Regions from separate parts of the Bacillus sp. WC2507 genome, predicted to be linked through region 1. Evidence: riboswitches for the same ligand, from Rfam matches in the RefSeq annotation. Region 1 holds a riboswitch; the other holds the start of a gene.

What was found. Region 1 has a riboswitch for lysine ahead of ACUN28_RS14260 (amino acid permease). Riboswitches for the same ligand answer to the same signal wherever they lie in the genome.
Region 2: linked by a shared signal. The riboswitch ahead of ACUN28_RS20630 (aspartate kinase) and the one ahead of ACUN28_RS14260 (amino acid permease) in region 1 are both predicted to bind lysine.

What each region holds. Positions count from the first base shown of each region.
Region 1 covers NZ_JBQXPN010000001.1:2,674,847-2,678,570, reverse strand. The annotation lists gene ACUN28_RS14270 (sulfite exporter TauE/SafE family protein) at 1-476, shown strand, start outside; gene ACUN28_RS14265 (GNAT family N-acetyltransferase) at 516-965, opposite strand; lysine riboswitch at 1,352-1,544, shown strand; gene ACUN28_RS14260 (amino acid permease) at 1,657-3,123, shown strand; gene ACUN28_RS14255 (iron-sulfur cluster biosynthesis family protein) at 3,237-3,542, shown strand; gene ACUN28_RS14250 (DNA alkylation repair protein) at 3,576-3,724, shown strand, end outside.
Region 2 covers NZ_JBQXPN010000001.1:3,915,901-3,919,624, forward strand. The annotation lists gene ACUN28_RS20615 (YndJ family protein) at 1-517, opposite strand, end outside; gene ACUN28_RS20620 (DUF4166 domain-containing protein) at 523-1,134, opposite strand; gene ACUN28_RS20625 (DoxX-like family protein) at 1,138-2,046, opposite strand; lysine riboswitch at 2,240-2,426, shown strand; gene ACUN28_RS20630 (aspartate kinase) at 2,629-3,724, shown strand, end outside.

The DNA.
Region 1 (3,724 bases):
CTGGATTCGTTGATTCAACTGGTGGTGGTGGCTGGGGTCCAATTACGACACCTGTACTTTTAGCAAGAGGAAACGAAGCTAGAAAAGTTATCGGCTCTGTAGATACGAGTGAATTTCCTGTTTCACTCGCTGCAACAATTGGATTTTTCATTTCACTTGGCTGGGAACAAGTAAGTTGGGTTTGGGTATTTTCTCTCATGCTCGGTGGTATCGTTGCGGCACCAATCGCCGCGTGGTTAGTGCGCATCGTACCTTCTCATTTACTTGGCGTATTAGTTGGTGGCCTTATTATCTTTACAAACATTCGTACACTGCTTACTACATTTAAAGTGGATCCAACTATTATTTCACTTTCTTACGTGGCAGTTGGTCTTGTCGTTATTATTTCTATTTTCATTGCTGTTCGCAATCATTCCAAACATTCTAACGCATCGACCGCCGGATATCCGAATGATCAAAAGCAAATGCTACCATAACGATAAAAATACCGCCCGATATACTTCGAGCGGTATTTTTTATTTTTCCATTCTCCAATTAATCATTGTCTCTGTATTGCCAATTCTCTTCATATGTAATTTCTCTAATACACGAATCGATCCATCATTTTCTAGAAGTGTCTCTGCAATAATTGTTTCTACCTGTTCTGTTTGAAAAGCCCAATTTATTAATTCTCTTACAGCTTCTGTTGCATACCCTTTATTCCAATATTTCTCAATAAATCCATAACCAATTTCTACTGTATGTTCCTCATTTGGTTTCCCTTTAAACCCTACATCACCTAGAACGATGTCATCTTCTTTTCGAATGACATACCACGCGCCCCAAGGTAATAAATCCTTATCTTGCTTTATATTTTCTACATGCCCTACAATATGTGGACCACTATTATACCCTTGCTCGTTAGCAACGTGAATACTCTCTTCTGTACACGGCACTATATAGAGCCTTTCTGTTTCTAATTTCATGTTGATTTCCCCTTTTCAATTAAACAATACCTCAATTTTATCAGAAATAAAAAGAATATTCATTCTATTTATCAGATTTATACTTATTCTTTGAAACGAATTTAAGGAATATTCCTCTTTTAATAGTTATGTCGAATTATATTTTCAGAATTTTCTTTTATTTTTAAAGGGTTTTCCAATATTTTTTGCGAAACATTTGTATAACAATTTCTTTCTTTATTTTTTGTTACATAACAGTAGGTTCGGGTGGAGTTTTGCAAGCGTTTCCTATACAATAACCGATATTTTTTGACTTTTCCTAACAAAATATCTTGCAATATATTCAGAAACTCATTACAATTGCCATATATTAAAAATCTTAGCAATATATAAAATCCTCATCAATCCGATGAGGTAGAGGTTGCGACTTTTAAAAGTAAAACGGACGAGACACAGAGAATGTCCCTGACTTCGTTTGAAAGGAAAAGTTGCCGAAGTTTATATTTCTTCTCTGGAAGTATAAGCTGGGGCTGTCTCCGAAAGGAACAGAACTGTCACGTTTACAAAATTACCGTGTAAACGTGGGGTGCTATCTTAACGGAAGGGTATGATGGGGTGGTTATTTGTGAAACGTTCCGCCAAATTCCTTTGGCGGTTTTTTGTATTTTTCTCCCCCGCTCCTTCCTAACCTACAAGAAAAGGAGTGTTGAACATGAATAGCGCAACAAATCAATCTACCTCTAAAACGCAAACTACACAAGGACAAGGTGAATTAAAACGCGGATTAAAATCTCGTCACCTTACGATGATTTCTCTCGGTGGTACAATCGGTACCGGACTATTTCTTGCTAGCGGTGGTGTTATCCATTCTGCTGGTCCTGGCGGTGCATTAATTGCATACGCCGCAATTGGAATTATGGTTTACTTTTTAATGACAAGCTTAGCTGAACTCGCAGCTTACATGCCTGTTACTGGATCTTTTAGTACGTACGCAACAAAGTTTGTTGATCCATCACTTGGCTTTGCACTTGGATGGAACTATTGGTATAACTGGGCCATTACAATTGCTGCTGAACTAGCTGCTGTAACATTAATTATGAAATTTTGGTTCCCAGATACTCCTTCTCTTATTTGGAGTGGATTATGTTTAGCTATTATTTTCCTTTTAAACTATTTATCTGTTAAAGGGTTTGGTGAATCTGAATATTGGTTCGCACTTATTAAAGTAGTTACTATTATTATCTTTTTAATTGTCGGCTTCATGATGATTTTTGGAATTATGGGCGGCGAATCTGTTGGCTTTAAAAACTTCACTGTTGCAGATGCACCATTTAATGGCGGCATTATGGCAATTATCGGTGTATTTATGGCTGCTGGTTTCTCCTTCCAAGGAACTGAATTATTAGGAGTAGCTGCTGGTGAAACTGCTGATCCAGAGCGTAACATTCCAAAAGCAATTCGCTCGATCTTTTGGCGTATTCTTTTATTCTATATCCTTGCGATTCTCGTTATCGGTTTATTAATTCCTTATACGACTGAAAGCCTTGCTGCAAGCGATGTAACAGTAAGTCCATTTACACTTATTTTTGAAAAAGCGGGCGTTGCCTTTGCTGCTTCTGTTATGAACGCTGTTATTTTAACGGCAGTACTGTCTGCTGGTAACTCTGGTATGTATGCATCAACTCGTATGCTTTGGGATCTAGCTCGCCAGGGAAAAGCACCAAAGTTTCTTGGTAAATTAGATAGCCGCGGTGTACCTGTTAACGCATTAATCGTAACGTCAATTGTCGGTAGTATCGCTTTTATTGCCTCATTATTCGGTGACGGTGTTGTATACATTTGGTTATTAAACGCATCTGGAATGTCTGGCTTTATCGCATGGGTCGGAATCGCAATTAGTCATTACCGTTTCCGTAAAGCATATATCGCTCAAGGTAAAGATTTAAAAGACTTACCATATAGAGCGAAATGGTTCCCGTTCGGTCCAATCTTCGCATTTGCACTTTGTGTCATCGTAATTTTAGGTCAAAACTACGGCGCATTTATGGGCGAATCAATCGATTGGAACGGTGTACTCGTTTCTTATATCGGTTTACCACTCTTCTTAGTACTATGGTTAGGATATAAATTTACGAAGAAAACGAAAGTGATTCCGCTTGATAAATGTGAACTAAAATAAAGTAAAACGAGCAAACAAATTTGTTTGCTCGTTTTTTATTCCAATGCTTCTCCCTTCCCTATTGCTCCTGTTTTTGCAATAATAAAGGAAATATAAATAAAGGTTGGGATACCATGAACATTCGTATTACTGATGAAGCAAAAGCAGCTATACATAGATTAGAACGTGAAGACAAAAAGATCATTCGCATTAGAGGAACAATGACAAACTCTTGTAGTATTTTCGTTGATGTGGATTTAATTTGGGATACATATGATGCAGATGACGTTGTATATGAAGATGCAGAGCTTATCGTACAAATGGATTCATTCACGAAAGACTACACTGGTGATACGGTGAAACTTGATTATAAGACGACTGGTTTTAGTATTACGACTCCGAGTGAGACTTTGGTTTATGGATTGTCGATTAAAAAATAAAAATTGTTTTTATTTGACCACCGAGGTGAAAACATGGGTAAATATGTTCCGTTGAAATTTTTATTTAATGAAGAATTAGTAGAAAGTATGGCTGATTCTATTTGTAAACACGATCCTACTTTCTCGAAAAGAAACTTCGTATCTTCCGTAACATGTAAAGTTGAAAGTTTAGAGTTAAAGCA
Region 2 (3,724 bases), 1.2 Mb from region 1:
TCTTTTCTCTTTTTCTCCCAATTAAACCAGCTGATAACGGCAATAAAAATGCCGAATAATGAAAATGTGCAGCGGTAAGCAAAACAATATCAGAACTAAAGTCCATAATGGAAAGCTTTGCTACTGAAGCAAAAAACCAAAAACCACCTAAAAACAAATACATAAACGCACTATCGATAGCCGTCTCTTCTAACGGTTTCCATCCTCTTTCTAGCAATCTACTTGCACCAAATAACGCAACAATTCCTGTATATACAAACCAAAGTAGTGCAAAGAAATAGTGATTTGTTACGAAAGCTAGCATTGCACTAATTGCTGCGATTGGAAATAAAAGCGATACAAATTTATAAAAGAATACATACGATCCATTTCTTGTTTTCTTATCAATAATGCAAAATGACATCGGTATAAATAACAAAATAGATAATAAAATAATTGCTTCAACTGGGTTTACATTTGACCACTCACATATTAGAAAAATAATATAACAAGCAAGCCCAACTATTATATTTTTCATTCTATTTATTTCCTTTCCACAAATGTTCCCTTATATGAAAATAATGAACCGATTAACGGATTACGTACTTGTACATGAATTCGAAAACATTGTAGTGTTTCATCATAACTTTCTACAATTTTTGCCTCTCCGTATAAAAATCTAGGTAACGGTATTTTTCTTCCAAACATAAAAAACCATTGTTTCTTTGAAGAAATATGCATTGCCCCTACCTCATCAATATGAAAATTCAATGTAGAAACAAGTATGTGCGGTTCACCAAAACAATCCACAATTTCATTATTCTCTTCATCCAACTGCATAACGGCATTAAAATATCTTTTCTTATTGTGAAAATAAAAAGTACGATTCCACCGCACAAGTTCATGTCCATGTTCATCTCGCTCAGCAGTATTATGTATTGTAAATGGCACTTCCTTCCCCCGCTCAGAGAAAAACATACGGAATTTCGATGCAATTTTTAATATTAATTTTACGAAAAAAGAGCCTCCGTAAATTTCATCCATCTTTCCTTCCCCTGTGAAACTATTATCTTCTGTAATCGCATACCGCTTCTGTAATTCTGGATGAAGTTTTTTATAAGTATCTCCTAGTAATCTCTCATAAATATTAGCCATACATTATCCCTTTCTCGTCCTCTTGCAATTTTTTGCACTTGGTAAATTAAAACTATTTATATAACCAACAATCGATAACCCTATCAGTAGGATATTTAATGTAATTGGATTAAACGGCTCTGTAAAGCTTACGATATTCGTAAATCCTGCCGCTATCATTAAGGCTATTAACATAAAAATATGTACGATAAATACTTTTTGTTTTGGAAATGGCAACAGCCATATGACACCAAAAATAATTTCTAGCAATCCAATTATTTTAAGTACAAAAATACTATGTTCAGTTGAACCAATCATCACAGATAGCATCTTTACTTCTTCTGAATGAGTAAAAACTAGTTTCGGCACTATCCCTTGATACATCCATACAAAAGCAAATAAAAAACATACGAGCCAATATGTCATTGTTTTTCTAATTAGTAATCTAGGATGAAGTCCCTTTTCTAACCATAATTTTAAAGCATCAAAACTCCAAGCTGTCGCCCAACCTAATAACGGACGAAACATATAGGAATCTATTACACTCCCTATACGACCAAACCTCGTATCATAATCATATTGCGTCTCAAAATGAATGTGTTCTTCGGTCGGTGTATACTTCCAATAACCACGCCCTATTTGAATAAGAGATAATTTACTATCTGTCCAAAATTTTAAAGAAGAAATTCTTTCACCCGTTTCTTTTCTTATCTCACCTATTGATTCCCCTTCTCCAGCTATTTCAAGTCCAAATCCGATCTTTGTTTTATATAAAAACTTCTGTGGTTCTCCTTCTTTTTTCTCTAAATAAGAAATTTCAGTAAAGCGGGCATCCCACTCTGTATGTATATCTGGTTCCTGCGTATATTCCCATAATTTCTCCATTGTTGTGTTCATTTCTGCCGAAACATAAATAGGCTTTTCCCTCTTCATTCTTCCACCTCCAATGCACTATAAATTTAATGTACATGCAATGAATTTATTTTGCTACATTTTTCACAAACTTCCCCATAAAAAAAGAAAGAATTTTTAAAATATATATAAAACACTTGATTCCCCGAAAAATTTAAATTATTATAAAACAAATGTTACCAACAACTTCATAAATCAAACACTCTCGCCTAAAACGTGAGATAGAGGTTGCGATACTTATGAGTAGTCTAATGGAGACACAGAGATGTCTATGAACTTAGATGAAAGGAAGTATTGCCGAAATTGATAAATTTCTCTGCATTTATCAATTGGGGCTGTTTTCGAATAGAAACAGAACTGTCATATGTACAGACGTGTACGTATGAAGAGCTATCTACAAAAAAGAGATATCATTTTTTATGATATTCCTTTTTTGGCGGTTTTTTTATTAGCTCCGTTTTCTGTTTCCCTTTTCCTGTAACAGCACCATCCTCACTTATTTGAGATGGTGTTTTTTGTTTGTCTTTCTGGTAACTACAGGAGTATTGGGATTTATATATTTCCTAATCTATTCTTAAAAATAGACGAAAGAAGGAATTTGTAATGGAAACAATTGTTCAAAAATTTGGTGGCACTTCTGTCGGAAGCGTCGAACGCATTCAACATGTAGCAAATTTAATTATTGAAGAATATGAACGAGGTCATAGCATTGTCTCTGTCGTTTCAGCAATGGGAAAAAGCACGGATGAACTTGTCGCACTCGCTAACGCTATTACAGAAAATCCAAGTAAACGTGAAATGGATATGCTTCTATCTACAGGAGAACAAGTAACTATTTCATTATTAACGATGGCACTGCAAGCAAAAGGCTATCATGCAATTTCATTAACAGGATGGCAAGCTGGTATTACGACAGAATCTGTACATAGTAATGCACGGATTACTGACATTCATACAGATCGTATTCAATCTTATCTTGCCGAAGGCACGATTGTTATTATAGCTGGGTTCCAAGGAGTCAGTGAAGAACATGAAATTACAACACTTGGACGCGGTGGCTCTGATACAACTGCTGTTGCATTAACCGCTGCACTGAAAGCAAAAAAATGTGATATTTACACGGATGTGACAGGCGTATACACGACGGACCCACGAGTTGTAAAAGACGCTTATAAATTAGATGAAATTTCTTATGACGAAATGTTAGAACTTGCAAACCTCGGTGCTGGTGTATTACACCCGCGTGCGGTTGAGTTTGCTAAAAATCATAATGTCGTTTTAGAAGTTCGCTCAAGTATGGAACAAGAAAACGGAACAATTGTAAAAGGAGAATGTAACATGGAACAACAATCAATCGTTAAAGGTATTGCATTTGAAGATAATATTACACGCGTCACAATGAAAGGATTGGAACAAGGTGCACTTTCAACAGTTTTCTCTACATTAGCAGCGGCACATATTAATGTAGATATCATCATTCAAAGTATTACAAATGAAGGAACTGTTCACCTCTCCTTCTCAATCCACTCTAATGATTTAAGAGAAACTTTAGAGGTATTGGAACAAAATCAAGAAACACTACACTATGAATCTGTAGAATATGAAAATCATTTAGCAAAAGTATCAATTGTAGGATCAGGTATGGTATCTAACCCAGGTGTCGCTGCGAATATGTTCACTACTTTAAAAGAAGAAAATA